4 regions of the Allocoprococcus similis genome follow, and region 1 is predicted to be linked to each of the others. Evidence: predicted binding sites of a transcription regulator. Region 1 holds the regulator's gene; each other region holds the start of a gene.

Region 1 (4,139 bases):
CATCATCAGTTCATCGATTTCGCCATTGCGCGTCTCAAGAACACCGATACGTTCTTCTGTTTTCTTCAGGTCGTTCTGTCTTTTGCGGAGACGTGCCTGTTCTTCTTTCTGCTCCTGCCAGCTCAGTTTGGATTCGGAAACCTGCGTCGGTGCGTCTTCAGAAGCAGTTGTGGAAACAGCCGGGGTCAGAAGATCTTTTTTCTCCAGATAATAATCATAGTTGCCGATATAATTGACAAAGGTATTGCCGGTCAGTTCCAGAATGCGGGTGGCGGTCTGGTTGATGAAATAACGGTCATGTGACACATAAAGTACCGTACCGGTATAATCATTCAGAGCCCGCTCGAGAATTTCCTTGGAAGTGATGTCCAAATGGTTGGTCGGCTCATCGAGGATCAGGAAATTCGCATTGGAGAGCATCAGCTTTGCCAGAGATACACGTCCCCTTTCACCACCACTTAAATCGCCGATCAGCTTGAAAACATCATCTCCGGTAAAAAGAAAAGCCGCAAGCATGTTCCGGATCTGTGTGTTGGTAAGCATCGGATAATCATCGGAAATTTCTTCAAAGATTGTCTTATCCATATGAAGGACGTGGTGTTCCTGATCGTAGTAACCAATCTCCACATTGGCACCCAGTGTAAAGGAACCGCTGTCTGCCCGGATCACATTGTTCAGAATCTTGAGAAGCGTAGTTTTTCCGGTTCCGTTGTCGCCAATAATGGCTACATGTTCCCCACGCTTGATCTCGAAACTGATATCTGTGAAAAGTGTCTGTGGCGGAAAGGCTTTGCTTAATCCTTTGACAGAAAGTACATCATTGCCACTGACACGTGAAGGTTCCAGCTTCAGATGGATGTCGGTGTTGATCTCCATCGGTTTGTCTACAAGCGTCATCTTATCCAGCATTTTTTCCCGGCTTTCGGCACGCTTGATGGATTTCTCACGGTTAAATGAACGGAGCTTTTCGATTACGGCTTCCTGATGTTTGATCTCACGCTGCTGATTCAAGTATTCTTTTAATTTGGCTTCCCTGAGCTGTTCTTTTTTGACAGCAAAATCAGAATAATTGCCCATATAAGTATGAAGCTGTCCCTGCTCGACTTCAATCACCTTTGTAACTACACGGTTTAGGAAATAGCGGTCGTGGGATACGATAAGAACAGCACCCGGATAATTCAGAAGATAGGTTTCCAGCCATGCGATGGAGTTCATATCCAGGTGGTTGGTTGGCTCATCCAGAAGCAGGACGTCAGGCTTGGTAAGAAGGAGTTTGCCAAGAGATACACGGGTCTTCTGACCACCGGATAAAGAATCTACGGGTTTGGTAAATTCTTCTTCTGTAAATCCGAGACCTTTTAGAACGCCGGTAAGCTCACTTTTATAGGCGTAACCGTCTGCGTGCTCAAATGCAGAAGTCAGTCTCTGATAAGTGGAAAGACGTGCTTCAAGAGCATCTCCGGAAAGAGACGGAAGCTCCATCTCGATTGTACGTATCTGCTTTTCCATCTCAATGATTTCAGCTTTTGCCGTGCGGACTTCTTCGTAAATGGTATTGCCGCTTTCCATCTCCTGATGCTGTGCAAGGTAGCCGAGAGTTTTGCCTTTGGTAAGAACAACCGTCCCTGCATCGGGAGAAAGTTGTCCTACGATCATCTTGAGGATCGTGGATTTGCCGGCTCCGTTAAGACCTACTAGGGCAGCTTTTTCATGGTTTTCTATATGAAAGGAACCGTCTTTTACGATGACCTGATCCCCAAAACTTTTTGACAGATTATGACATGCCAGTATCATTTTTATATCCTCCTGTTAAAGTGGCAATTATGTTACTGCTCACAGTAACATAATTATAGCTGAAATACGACAAAAAACAACTATAAAATTTGACTTTTTCGTTGGATTCTTATATAATTAAAAATAATGAGTCAAAAAATAGGAAGGTGGAAGTGAAAGTGGCATCAAGAGAAATATCTCAGGCAGTAATAAGGAGACTTCCGCGGTATTATCGTTATTTAGGGGAACTACTGGAGAGCGGAGTCGAACGGATATCATCCAATGAATTAAGTAAAAGAATGAAAGTGACTGCTTCACAGATCCGGCAGGATCTGAATAATTTCGGTGGATTTGGACAGCAGGGATATGGCTATAATGTAAAGTATCTTTATACAGAGATAGGTAAGATCCTTGGACTGAACGAGAAACATAAATTCGTTATCATTGGAGCAGGAAATCTTGGACAGGCATTGGCGAACTATGCAGCATTTGAAAATCGGGGATTTGTTTTAAAAGGGCTGTTTGACGTAAACCCAAGGCTTGCCGGATTGACGATCCGTGGAGTTGAGATCCGTATGATGGATGAATTGAAGGATTTTGTGAAAGAAAACGATATTGAGATCGGGGTTCTCACGATTCCGAAGGCAAAAGCAGTAGAGGTTGCCAATCTCCTGGTAGATAATGGAGTCAAGGCTATCTGGAATTTTGCGCATACAGATCTGAATCTGCCGGATAATATTATTGTGGAGAATGTTCATTTGTCTGAAAGTCTGATGAGATTATCTTATAACATCACCAGATACAATGAAGAACATGAAGGAAAGTAGTCAAAGCATACCAGAAGGCAGAGGTGCAGGAAAGTTTTTTCCTGCACCTTTTTGAAAATTAAATGTATGGGAGACCGGATATGAAAGAAATACTGACAGCAGATCAGATGAGAAGATCGGATCAGAGAATGATACAGAAGATGCAGGTCCCGTCCCTTGTCCTGATGGAACGGGCGGCACTTCAGTGTGTGGCTGCGATGAAAGCAGAAGGCATAGACTTGTCGAAAGCACTGGTTGTGTGTGGAAGTGGCAACAACGGTGGTGACGGATTCGCAATTGCAAGGATGCTCGTAGAAGAAGGATATCATCCGGATGTAGTATTGGTCGGAAATTATGACCATCGTAGTGAAGAAACAAAAATCCAGATGAAAATTCTGGAAAATCTGGGAATATCTGTAGGAAACAGTTTGCCACAGAAAGAATATAGTGTTATTATAGATGCCGTATTCGGTATTGGTCTGTCACGTGAAATAAAAGGCAGGTATGCAGAGGTGATCGATCAGATGAACCGGATGACTGCCTGTAAGGTGGCAGTTGACACTCCTTCAGGGATCCGTTCGGATGATGGGAAAGTGCTTGGAACTGCATTTAAAGCAGATCTTACAGTGACCTTTGCGTTTCAGAAGATGGGACAGATCCTGTATCCGGGATGTGAGTATGCAGGAAAGCTTGTTACAGCTCCGATCGGAATTACCAGGCCGGAGTTTTTTGCGGAAGAAGAAATCTGCATGGCACTTGAAAAATCCGATGTGCCGGCAATGCTGCCGCAAAGGAAACCGGATTCTAATAAAGGGACTTATGGAAAGGTTCTGATGATTACCGGAAGCAAAGGAATGTCCGGTGCAGCATATTTAAGTGCCAGGGCAGCATATCTTTCGGGAGCCGGGCTTGTCCGGATTTATACGGAGGAAAGCAACCGGGCAATCTTACAGGAACTTTTACCGGAGGCGGTAATGACGACCTATTCTCTGGATGAGACAGAATCCTTTGAAGAACTTCCGGATTTGCTGGAATGGGCGGATGTGCTCTGTATTGGCTGCGGACTCGGCATGGGACCGCATTCGGAGAAATTACTGAAAAAGGTGCTTGAGAATAATAAAAAACCGGCTGTTATTGATGCGGACGGACTGAACCTTCTGGCAAAGACCGGTGAGTGGGGGATCGGACAGATTCGGATGAATCCTTCCGGATATGTACTTACTCCGCACATGAAAGAAATGTCCAGACTGACCGGATACAGCGTACAGGAATTAAAAGACAACAGAAGAGAGCTATTACGGAAATATACAGAAAAAGTTCATGCTGTCTGTGTACTGAAAGACAGCAGGACACTTATGAAAGCGCCGGAGGGAAGGCTTATGATCAATACCACCGGTAATGCGGCAATGGCAAAGGCCGGATCGGGAGATGTGCTTGCCGGAATGATCACCGGACTTATGGCACAGCATCTGAGACCGGATGATGCAGCTGTGCTTGGCGTTTATCTGCATGGCCTGTGCGGAGATCATGCCAGAAAAGAACTTGGCTCTTACAGTGTGC
Region 2 (4,139 bases), on a different contig from region 1:
TGTATTTAACAGCTGCAATACAGTCTGTAACGGTTCCAATACCAACACCCTGAATGTAGTTCGTGTTGTATCTTGCTCCTCCTGCATTGTAATCTTTTGCATTACTGATGCAGTCGTTTGTTACAACGGAAAGACACGGTGCCGGCATATTTTCTGCATATAATCTCTCGATTACGTTGTTTCCACGGATCTTGATATCGATGAAATGCTTCATCTGTTTCTTGAATGCATCCCACAGTTCATCAAATGTCTTAAAGTCTTTTGCATAACCAAGCTTCAGTCCGAGCTGTTTGCCTGACATTGCATCATAACCGTTGTAAAGAGTCAGCTGGAAGATCTTCGGAATATTCATATAACCGGTCAGGATATATGCTTCACTTCCCCATGCACCTGTCTCTACACAACCTGAAGATCCACCACGGCGGGCATCCTCCAGAGTCTTTCCTGCATTAACAAGCTCCATGATCTGTGCTTCTGTATTGTAGAATGCTGGCTGTCCCCATCCTTTTCTTGAGATCTCGCATGCTCTCTTAAGGAAACGTGCCGGTGTTTTCTTGCTGATAGTTACATTAGAGTTCGGCTGTACAAGCTTCATCTCATCCATACAGTCAAGGATCAGGTAGCTGACTGCATTTACACCGTCTTTACCATCTGGTGTAACTCCACCTGTATTGATATTCGCAAAGTCTACATAAGTAGCACTTTCTTTTAAGGTAATACCAACCTTAACCGGTGCCGGTTGGTTGTAGAATTTGATCCATAAGCATTCAAGCAGTTCTTTTGCTTTCTCGTCATCAAGGATTCCTGCTTCTGTATCTGCTTCATAATAAGAAATCAGATGCTGATCCAGACGTCCCGGACTGAATGCATCCCATGGGTTCAGTTCTGTTGTAACCGCAAGATGTGTAAACCAGTATAACTGGATTGCCTGCCAGAAGGTCTGCGGTTTGTGAGCCGGTACAACTTCCAGGTTGGCTGCAATCTGCTCTAATTCTTTCTTACGAGTAGGATCTGCTTCTTTTTCTGCCATTTCAAGAGCCAGTTTGTGATATCTCTCACCAAGGATGATTACTGCATCACATGCAATATCCATCGCTTTGAGTTCTTCCATTTTATCGGTAGCTTCCGGATCATTCATGAAATCCAGCGCATCCATAGTCTTTTTGATTTTTTCTTTGTACTCCTGATATCCGACTTTAAAGTTCTGTTCACCACCGCATGTATGTCCAGGTCCTCTCTGCTCCATAAACTCTGTGAACATACCTGCTGAATAGCAGTCATTCCATTCCGGAGTCATAGCTGCAAGGATCTTCTCTCTCATGCTTCGTCCTGACCAGTAAGGAATGATTTCCTTCTCCTGGATCTCACGATCTTCTTCTGTTGTATGGAAAGATACGAGGTCACGTTCACTCATAACTACCATATCTTCTTTGCTGTGGCAGCAAAGTTCCGGGAATGTAGGAGAAGCCTGTGGATCTTTTCCTTTTTCACCAACGATCAGCTCACCGTCTCCCAGATAAAGTGTCTTCTTTGAAAAATATTCTTTTAATACCATGGCTCTCATAACCGGAATCGAATATTTTCCATCATTTTTTCTGTAAAAATCTGTCTCGATTCTTGCTCTTTCGAGATCAATGTGAACCGGTGTTGTAACACTCAATTCTCTCAGCTTCTGAATTCTTTCATTCATGCCTCTTGCCATTTTCTTATCCTCCTATTTTTGTGTTGGTATACCCTGCATCCTGAAAAAGCTTTATAAAACTTTCCATCTCTTCTTTTTCCGGTGCATGTAAATCAGTTCCCTTGTATTCCATACCCAGCTTCGGATATTTACTGCTTCCTGTATTATGGTAAGGCAGCAGATTGACCTGTGCCGGATGAATGCCGTGTTTCTTCAGAAAATGAATGGTATCTTCCATGTTCTGCACATTGCCGTTCACTTCTTTGATTGTCGGGATTCGGACGTAAATCCTTGCCCCTGCATCCGAAAGCTTCACCAGGTTATCCAGAATCAGCTTATTGTCAACTCCGATATACTTTTTATGTAATTCCGGATCCATCACTTTTACGTCATATAAAAACGTATCTACATACGGTAAAATTGCTTCAAATTTATCATACGAAACATATCCGCAGGTGTCAATGGTAAGCGAAATTTCTTCTTTTTTAAGTGCTTTCGCGATCTGTAAAATATAATCCGTTGACATCGCCATCACTTCCCCGCCGGAAAGTGTGACTCCACCGCCGGACTGTTCATAAAACATCCGGTCTTTCATCAGCTCTTTAACCAGTTCCTTTACCGGATACTCCTGCCCTACGATCTCCCGAATGCCTTGCGGACAGAAATTATCACATTTTCCGCAAAGCTGACATTTCTCTTTGTCAAGCTCCGGCTTTCCATCTACCATAGTGATGGCATCGTTCGGACAGACCTTCGCACAGGTTCCACATCCGACGCACTTTTCTTTATCACACTGAAGTTCTCTCTCAAAACGCTGTGTCTCAGGGTTGTGACACCACTCGCACTTTAATGGACATCCTTTAAAAAATACAGTAGTACGGATTCCATCTCCGTCATGGATCGAATACTTCTGAATATTCGTTACTAAATTCATGGTAGCTCTCCTTCTTGTCATTTTTCTTTTTAGACTAACGTTTGTACCATAGTCTAAAGATACCAAAAAAACAAATAATTGTCAATCCTTTGGCAAACTTCTTCTCAAATATTTTTACAATCCTGATCTTCTTTCCTTAAGTAGACGAAACTCTGCACTCAGCTCATCACATATATAAAGAAGAGATACTTCACAGACTGTTTTTATCTGCAAAGTACCTCCCACTTCTCTATTGTACATTCTTCAAAATCACACACTGATTACCTCTGGAACAAAAAGCCGATTCAAACTGTGCTCTGTCATAGCTCACAATCCCTTCGATCGGGTCTGCAACAGTCACACTGTCTACACTGTATCCAATCAGTACAACACAATGATCGTTCATCGCCCAGCTGGCTTCTCTTCCATCTTCCGTATTCCAGCTTTCCATTATCTGACGTTCTTCCATACCAATTGTTCCCCATACAACCACGGGGGTTCCTTCACTTACAAAACGATACAGCTGTTCCGGCTCTGATCCTGTCTCGTCCTCTGCTTTCATTGCATTTCCATTATCTGCAAGATAGCCATCTGCTGCCGTCACGATTGCTCCCGCTCCGCAGCTTAATCCATCCGTCTCAGACTGTGGATTTCCTATAAAATAATTGTAAATATCATTTCCATATAAAGTTTCATTGTCTCCGTAATAAGTGTTGGTCCATCCAACTGTCGGTAAATATTCGAGTGCCATTGCCATCTTATCTGCAGAATATCCATAATAATTCAAAGCCATTGTAAGAGATGTGATCTCACATCCGGTAGGAAGCTCCGGCATCTGTCCTGTAAATGCAAAATCAGAAATACAGCTACTCTCTGGAAGGGGTGTCTCTTTCACTATTTCCGCATTTTTTATCTTCTGCGTCTTTGCTGTCGTTTTCTCCACTGCTGTAACAGACTGTCTTGCTCCTTTGATCTGTTCCAATTTTGCTTCTATATATGTAGTATCTTTTAATGTAAATCCTACGATAACGGCGCCAACCAATATCCCTGCTGCCGCTGCGATCCATTTTGCTGCACTGCGAATCTGCATCCGTACCTCCGTTTCTTAATACTTCTGTAACAATTCCGTCATATATACTACAACTTTTTTCGTGTTTCGTCAAATCTGCGGGGGAGTTTTCACAAATATTTCATAAATGAGAGTTGGCAGCACAAGTGATTCCAGATAGAAGGATTGCCTGCGCAATGGGTGCAGATCCGATAAAAATTAATCTGTCCTGCTGTTTTTTATCAATCGAATGAAATCCTGGCAAATACTATGCCATATATTTCTTCTTCAGTTCTTCCACCTTCGCGGTATAAGCCTCCTGCTGCTTTTTCTGCATGATCTCACTCTTAATCTGCTCTTTTACATCATCAAGCTTCGCATCTTCGGCTTCTTTCTTATCTTCCACTTTGATCAGATGGTATCCAAACTGTGTCTTGACCGGTCCAACCACATGTCCGATTTCTGCTGCAAATGCGGCATCTTCGAATTCTTTGACC
Region 3 (4,139 bases), on a different contig from region 1:
ATAGAAATTTTATCATTATTTTCAAAAAGGAGTGATTTTTAACTGTGGACTCGAGTGTCTCGCAAATACTTATTTTGCTAGTCCTGCTGCTCTTATCCGGCATATTTTCGTCCGCTGAGACAGCACTTACAACCTACAATAAAATCCGGATGCGTGCCCTTGCAGACGAGGGTAACAAGCGTGCCAGCGCCGTACTTGCCGTAACTGAGAATTCAGGCAAAATGCTTAGCGCGATTCTCATCGGCAACAACATTGTGAATACTGCCGTGGCATCCCTTGCCACCACAATCGCATACCGCCTCGGCGGAACTGCCGTTGCAATTGCAAGTGGTCTCATGACCCTTCTCATTATCCTTTTCGGGGAGATTACCCCGAAGACGATGGCTACCATTCACGCCGAGAAGATGGCTCTCTTTTACGCACCGGCTATCAATATTTTCATGAAGATCATGACTCCGTTTATCTTCATTGTAAACGGCCTCTCCACCGGTCTTCTGATGCTTCTCCGCATTGATCCGAATGCCAAAGACAATACCATGACCGAAGCTGAACTCCGAAGTGTGGTAAATGTCAGCCATCAGGACGGCGTGATCGAATCAGATGAAAAAGAGATGATCTACAATGTGTTTGATCTCGGTGATGCCATTGCCAAGGACGTCATGGTTCCCCGTGTCAACGTAACTTTTGCTGATATTGACAGCAGTTACGACGAACTGATCGACCTGTTCCGGGAAGACAAATTCACCCGTCTTCCGGTTTACCAGGAAACAAAGGATAATGTTGTCGGAACGATTAATATGAAAGATCTTCTTCTTTATGACAGTAAGAAAAGTGAGTTCCAGATTAAAGACATTCTCCGTGAAGCCTACTTCACTTATGAATACAAGAGCATTTCCGAGCTTCTTGTTGAAATGCGTCAGGCCTCGTTCAATATCGCAATTGTCCTGGATGAATACGGTGAAACATCCGGTCTGATCACCCTGGAAGATATTCTTGAAGAGATTGTTGGCGAGATCCACGATGAATATGATGAGAATGAAGAAGAAAATATCAAAGCGGTAGGCGAACACGAATATATTATTGAAGGTTCTACCAATCTTGACGATCTCAATGATTCCCTGGATCTGAATCTGGAATCGGAAGATTATGATTCTCTCGGAGGCTTTATCATCGAAAAGCTGGACCGTCTTCCAAAAGCCGGTGACTCCGTTTCCACCGAAGACGGAATCCGTATGGTCGTAGAAAAGCTCGACAAAAACCGGATTGAGACAGTTCATCTGTATCTTCCGGAGAATTACCGCGAACATACGTCTGACTCGTTGGAAAATGACGACTAAGCAGACCTCCCGGGAAGAAATCCTGACAGATTTTTTCTTTATATTTTGCAGGATATACAACAATTTCAGGGCAGTCCAAAGTGGGCTGCCTTTTTCTTTTTCGGATTTCGTTATTTTTTAAACAATTTTTTCAAGAAATATTGGTTTTTTATTGATTTTATTGCGTAATTATGTATAATTATGGTAAATGGGTGAAGAATTTTACTTCATCAGATGATAAAATCTGCGCTCACAGCTTTTATCATTTAACCATTTAACTAGAATTAGGAGAAAGAGGTTAATTGCAATGGCAGAAATCAATTTAAGCAAGTATGGTATTACTGGAACAACAGAAATCGTGCACAACCCTTCTTACGAATTATTGTTTGAAGAAGAAACAAAAGCAGGTCTTGAGGGATTTGAAAAAGGTCAGGTCAGCGAACTTGGTGCTGTGAACGTAATGACAGGTGTATACACCGGACGTTCCCCTAAAGACAAATTCATCGTAGTTGATGAAAACTCTAAAGACACTGTATGGTGGACTTCAGACGAATATAAGAATGACAACCATCCGGCTTCACAGGAAGCATGGGAAGCTGTAAAGGAGATCGCCAAGAAAGAACTTTCTAACAAGAAACTTTATGTTGTAGATGCATTCTGCGGCGCCAACAAAGATACACGTATGGCAATCCGTTTCATCGTTGAAGTTGCCTGGCAGGCTCATTTCGTAACAAACATGTTCATCAAACCAACAGCTGAAGAACTTGAGAACTTCGAACCAGACTTCGTAGTATACAATGCTTCAAAAGCAAAAGTTGAAAACTACAAAGAACTTGGACTTAACTCTGAGACAGCTGTTTTATTCAACATCACAAGTAAAGAACAGGTTATCGTTAATACATGGTACGGCGGAGAAATGAAGAAAGGTATGTTCTCTATGATGAACTACTACCTCCCACTTAAGGGGATTGCCGCTATGCACTGCTCAGCAAACACAGATCTGAATGGTGAAAATACAGCAATCTTCTTCGGACTTTCAGGAACAGGTAAGACAACACTTTCTACAGATCCTAAGCGTCTCCTGATCGGTGATGACGAACACGGCTGGGATGACAACGGAGTATTCAACTTTGAAGGTGGATGCTACGCTAAAGTTATCAACCTTGACAAAGAATCTGAACCAGATATCTACAACGCAATCAGACGTGACGCTCTTCTTGAGAACGTAACTCTCGATGCTGAAGGAAAAATTGATTTTGCTGATAAGAGTGTAACAGAAAATACACGTGTATCTTATCCGATTAACCACATTGAAAATATTGTACGTCCGGTTTCTTCTGCACCGGCAGCTAAGAATGTAATCTTCCTGTCTGCAGACGCTTTCGGAGTACTTCCGCCGGTATCTGTACTGACTCCGGAACAGACACAGTACTACTTCCTGTCTGGATTCACAGCTAAACTTGCCGGTACAGAACGTGGAATCACAGAACCTACACCAACATTCTCTGCTTGCTTCGGACAGGCATTCCTTGAACTGCATCCGACAAAATACGCAGAAGAACTTGTTAAGAAGATGGAAAAGAGCGGAGCAAAAGCTTACCTCGTTAACACAGGATGGAACGGAACCGGAAAACGTATCTCTATCAAAGATACCCGTGGTATCATTGATGCTATCCTGAACGGGGACATCTTAAATGCACCGACCAAGAAGATTCCTTTCTTCAACTTTGAAGTACCTACAGAACTTCCGGGAGTTGATTCAGGAATCCTTGATCCTCGTGACACATATGCTGATGCTTCTGAATGGGAAGAAAAGGCTAAGGATCTTGCTGCAAGATTCGTTAAGAACTTCGCTAAATACGAAGGAAATGCTGCTGGTAAAGCACTTGTATCTGCTGGACCGCAGGCTTAATATGCGATTTGAAGAATGGATGTGGGAGAGAGTTTCTCCTGCATCCATTTTTTTGTGTATACGATGAGCCAAGTGCAGATTTGTGCTTGCACAAGGATCTGCATTTGGCGAATGTACATCATCGAGCTGTCAAGCGAGATGGTGTACAAAGTATACCAATCGAGTAGGCGTCAGCTTACTCGATTGTGCGAAGGGACGAGGGAGAGGCTGCAATAACCTCATCTGCTTCGTTGCACTGACCACTCCGATGAGCCTCTTAGGGCGAAAATTGTGTCAGCAATGGCTTCCACAATTTTTGAGTCTCATCTCCGTAGTGCAAAATGTCAGCAGACGAGGTTATTGCAGCCTCTCCCTCTGGTTTTTCAAGACAAAACAGAATTGAATGATTTATGAGAAACAGAACCCACAGCCATCTTCGGGCTGTGGGTTCTGTTGACTGTTGAAGTTTGTTGGTTGCAGCTATTCTTTTCGTACTTTTAGAGTATGACGATAGTGTAATATCAACTACATGTATTTATGTAAAATATTTTTTTCTGCAGTATATTTCTACTTCTCTTCCGGTGGAAGTTCTTCCCCTGCCAGTTTTAGAATGTCGCTGATTTCATCTTCTGTGATGTCGAGAAATTCTTCTAATTCGTCTACGCTGACTTTACGTCCCATTTCTTCAGAAAGTTTTTTGATCTGTTCGTCAAGATCATTCACTTTTTCCACCATACGGTTATCCTGTTTTTTGGTTTCTTCCTGGGATTCTAAGAGCGCCTGCATGCTTTCTTTTGCCATACTTAAAAGCGCTTCCATATCGCCTTCATGCTCTTCCATAGCAAGCATAAGTCCCATGTTGCCTTCCTGAACGAGATCTCCGATGTAGATATCTGTTCTGTGCATCTCTTTTGCCATAGACAGAATTGCCG
Region 4 (4,139 bases), on a different contig from region 1:
TCCATCTACCTGAGCAAATGCTTTTGCAATGCCCTGTCCCATTGTTCCTGCGCCAATAATTCCTACTTTCATTGAAATTACCTCCATTTTATATAAGAAATGTTCAGGGGAGTGTGATTTCTCCCCTATATTAATTTGTACTTATTTATTAAGGAAAGCTTCTACTTTTCTTTTCTCAAGGAATGCTGCCATTCCTTCTTTCTGGTCATAAGATTCAAAGCATCCGCCAAAGAGTTTTTCTTCTACTACGATTGCTTCATCCATTCCCTTCTCAAGACCTTCATTGATTGCCTGTTTGCAGTGTCTTACTGCAATCGGAGCATTCTTCGCGATTCCCGCTGCCATCTTCTTAGCTGCCGTCATCAGTTCTTCCTGTGGATAAACCGCATTTACAAGACCGATTCTGAAAGCCTCATCCGCTTTGATATTTCTTGCAGTGTAAATCATCTGTTTTGCCATGCCAGGTCCTACAAGTCTTGCAAGTCTCTGGGTTCCGCCAAATCCAGGTGTGATTCCAAGACCAACCTCCGGCTGTCCGAATACTGCATTGTCTGAACAGATACGGATATCACAGCTCATGGAGATTTCACATCCGCCGCCAAGAGCGAATCCATTAACTGCTGCGATTACCGGGATCGGAAGTGTTTCGATCTTACGGAAAATATCATTTCCTTTCTTACCAAAAGCTTCTCCCTCTTCTTTTGTAAGAGTACTCATCTCAGCGATATCTGCACCGGCTACAAAAGATTTTTCTCCTGCTCCTGTAAGGATCAGGCATCTGACTGCGTCAAGATCAACACCATTGATTGTTGCATCAAGTTCATCAAGAACTGCACTGTTCAGTGCGTTCAGAGCCTTTGGACGATTGATCGTAATAATTCCAACCTGTCCTTCTACTTCATATGTAATAAATTCCATCATCAACATCTCCTTTTGATCTGGTTTATTAATCACGTTCTACGATTGTAGCACATCCCATTCCGCCACCGATACAAAGTGTTGCAAGACCTTTCTTTGCATCACGTTTCTGCATCTCATGAAGAAGTGTAACAAGGATACGGCATCCTGAAGCTCCTACCGGATGTCCGAGAGCAATCGCTCCACCGTTTACATTTACTTTATCCATGTCGAATTTCAGATCATGTGCTACTGCAAGTGACTGTGCTGCGAAAGCTTCGTTTGCTTCGATCAGATCCATGTCGTCTACAGAAAGTCCTGTCTTAGCCATTACTTTATTTGTAGCTGCTACCGGTCCGACACCCATGATAGAAGGATCTACTCCGCCGAGTGCTCCGGCTACCCATGTTGCCATTGGTGTAACACCAAGTTCTTTTGCTTTTTCTTCACTCATAACAACGATTGCTGCTGCTCCGTCATTGATACTTGAAGCATTTGCTGCTGTTACGATACCATCTTTTTTGAATGCCGGACGAAGTCTTGCGATTCCTTCTGCTGTTGTTCCCGGACGCGGTCCTTCATCTGTATCAACTACGATGGTTTCTTTTTTCTTCTTCACTTCTACAGGAACGATCTCATCTTTGAATTTTCCTGCTTCAATTGCTGCGCATGCCTTCTGCTGGCTTGTTGCTGCAAATTCATCGAGCTGTTCTCTTGTAAGTCCCCACTGCTCTGCTACATTCTCAGCAGTAATTCCCATGTGATAGTCATTAAATGCATCCCACAGTGCGTCATTTACCATGGTATCAACCATCGGTGCATTTCCCATTCTGTATCCATAACGTGCATTTTTCAGTGCATATGGAGCCATAGACATATTTTCCATACCACCTGCAACTACAATATCAGCATCTCCTGCCTGGATCATCTGTGCTGCCATGTTCACACAGTTAAGACCGGATCCGCAAACTACATTGACTGTAACTGCCGGAGTCTCAACCGGAAGTCCTGCTTTCAGGGAAGCCTGACGTGCAACATTCTGACCAAGACCTGCCTGGATTACACAACCCATGTATACATGATCTACCTGTTCCGGAGCAACACCTGCTCTTTTTAATGCTTCTTTAATAACAATAGATCCTAATTCCGGAGCCGGAGTTGTTGAAAGAGCTCCTCCCATGCTTCCGATTGCTGTACGACACGCACCTGCTAACACGATTTTCTTTGCCATCACTTTTTCCTCCTTTTACATCTTAATGGTAAGTATCACTTCTTATTTAAATATGTACTGTTTTACTTTCCGTTTTTAAGATTTTCGCAAGGGACTTTTTTGTCCTCTTTTTTTAATATACTACCCATTTCCCGTTCTGTCAAATATTTATCAATCATTTTTTATCATTTAATTTTCTTTTAACATTTTCACCAACACTTTTTACAATGTATCTACATTATTCGTCATTTCCTACATACCACTTTTATATTGACCTTTCCCAGATATGGTGCTACACTTAAGATTGTTAAAAAATATTCAACCAGAATACTATTATTAAATTTTGAATGAGAAGGTGTGAAAATGAGCAAAAGTTTTGAAGAATTAATCTCAAAAGCAAATCAAAAAACCTTAAAGAAAGTCTCTGTTTCCAACGCACAGGATGAGCCGGTACTGCAGGCTGTCAAAGCTGCAAAAGAGCAGAACATCGCAACAGCCATCCTTGTCGGTGATGAAGCCAAGATCCGCGAGATCGCCGCTTCTATCGACATGGATCTGACAGATTTCGAGATCATCAATGAGCCGGATACCGAAGCAGCTGCATTAAAGGCTGTTGAGCTTGTACATAATGGTGAAGCTGATATTCTTTTAAAAGGACTGCTTGAAACAAAGACATTCTTAAAGAGCGTATTGAATAAAGAAGTCGGACTTCGTACCGGAAAGATGCTTTCCCATGTATGTGTATTTGAGATTGAAGGCATTGACCGTCTTCTGTTCTTCACAGACGTAGCTTTCAATACATATCCAACCCTTGCAGATAAAGTCAATATCATCAACAATGCAGTAGAAGTCGCTCATGCATGTGGCATCGAGTGCCCGAAGGTTGCTCCTCTGTGTGCAGTTGAGACAGTGAATCCAAAGATGCAGCCGACAGTCGATGCTGATAATCTCACCAAGATGTACGAGGGTGGTGATTTCAAAGGATGCCAGATCTACGGACCACTTTCCATGGACCTTGCGATCGATCCTGAGGCAGCTGTTCACAAAGGTGTGACAAATCCAGTGGCCGGACATGCTGATATTCTCCTCTTCCCGAATATCGATGCAGGAAATATCACATATAAGATTCTTGTCCGCACTGCAAAGGTCAAGATCGGTAACGTACTTGTCGGAACAAGCGCTCCGGTTGTACTTACATCACGTTCTGATGATTTCCAGACAAAACTGAATTCTATCGCTCTTGCAACCGTAATCGCAGGATCGATCACAGACTAAGGAGGATCTTTTCATGAGCTATAAAATTTTAGTAATCAACCCGGGATCTACTTCTACCAAGATTGGTGTGTACGAAGACGAAACTTTGTTATTCGAAGAAACACTCCGTCATTCCACCGAAGAGATTGCCAAATATGCAACCATCGTTGACCAGAAAGATTTCCGTAAAGAACTGATCGTAGATATTCTCGCAAAAAACAGCTTCGACATCAAATCCCTGAATGTTGTTGTCGGACGAGGCGGACTTTTAAAACCGATCCCAGGTGGAACCTATCCGGTATCTGACGCACTTCTTGCTGACTTAAAAGCAGGTGTGCAGGGACAGCATGCATCGAACCTCGGTGGCATCCTTGCCCGCGAAATCGGTGATGAGATCGGAGTTCCTTCTTACATTGTTGACCCGGTTGTTGTCGATGAGATGGAACCTGTTGCAAGATATTCCGGAATCCCGGAACTTCCGCGTATCAGTATCTTCCACGCACTGAACCAGAAAGCAGTTGCCAAACGCTACGCTAAAGAACAGGGTGTATCTTATGATTCCCTGAACCTGGTCGTTGTACATATGGGCGGCGGTGTATCCGTCGGTGCTCATAAAAATGGTAAAGTTGTCGACGTTAACAATACTCTCGACGGAGACGGACCTTTCTCACCAGAACGTTCCGGCGGTGTACCGGCAGGCGCGCTCGTAAAAATGTGTTTTTCCGGTCAGTACACACAGGCTGAAGTATATAAAAAGATCAATGGAAAGGGCGGTCTC

Evidence for each region. Region 1 encodes Rex, which represses fermentation and respiration genes when NADH is low (regulators of the CRP and FNR family bind a similar motif). Its sites were predicted from a motif close to ATTGTTAANTANTTAACAAT; they were not measured.
Region 2: ACYQ5K_RS06730 (trans-4-hydroxy-L-proline dehydratase activase) is a predicted target of Rex. The motif match lies at 2,693-2,712, and genes of this name have one in related genera.
Region 3: pckA (phosphoenolpyruvate carboxykinase (ATP)) is a predicted target of Rex. The motif match lies at 1,444-1,463, and genes of this name have one in related genera.
Region 4: ACYQ5K_RS02630 (acetyl-CoA C-acetyltransferase) is a predicted target of Rex. The motif match lies at 2,264-2,283, and genes of this name have one in related genera.

Annotation. Positions count from the first base shown of each region.
Region 1 covers NZ_BAAHSG010000007.1:140,605-144,743, forward strand. Annotated here, with positions in the region: gene ACYQ5K_RS04460 (ABC-F family ATP-binding cassette domain-containing protein) at 1-1,794, opposite strand, end outside; gene ACYQ5K_RS04465 (redox-sensing transcriptional repressor Rex) at 1,953-2,600, shown strand; gene ACYQ5K_RS04470 (NAD(P)H-hydrate dehydratase) at 2,681-4,139, shown strand, end outside.
Region 2 covers NZ_BAAHSG010000011.1:126,935-131,073, reverse strand. Annotated here, with positions in the region: gene hypD (trans-4-hydroxy-L-proline dehydratase) at 1-1,702, opposite strand, end outside; gene ACYQ5K_RS06730 (trans-4-hydroxy-L-proline dehydratase activase) at 1,707-2,615, opposite strand; gene ACYQ5K_RS06725 (C39 family peptidase) at 2,845-3,684, opposite strand; gene ACYQ5K_RS06720 (peptidylprolyl isomerase) at 3,911-4,139, opposite strand, start outside.
Region 3 covers NZ_BAAHSG010000001.1:25,535-29,673, forward strand. Annotated here, with positions in the region: gene ACYQ5K_RS00180 (HlyC/CorC family transporter) at 45-1,337, shown strand; gene pckA (phosphoenolpyruvate carboxykinase (ATP)) at 1,624-3,228, shown strand; gene ACYQ5K_RS00190 (hypothetical protein) at 3,775-4,139, opposite strand, start outside.
Region 4 covers NZ_BAAHSG010000006.1:28,474-32,612, reverse strand. Annotated here, with positions in the region: gene ACYQ5K_RS02640 (3-hydroxyacyl-CoA dehydrogenase family protein) at 1-72, opposite strand, end outside; gene ACYQ5K_RS02635 (enoyl-CoA hydratase-related protein) at 142-918, opposite strand; gene ACYQ5K_RS02630 (acetyl-CoA C-acetyltransferase) at 947-2,128, opposite strand; gene ptb (phosphate butyryltransferase) at 2,471-3,382, shown strand; gene buk (butyrate kinase) at 3,396-4,139, shown strand, end outside.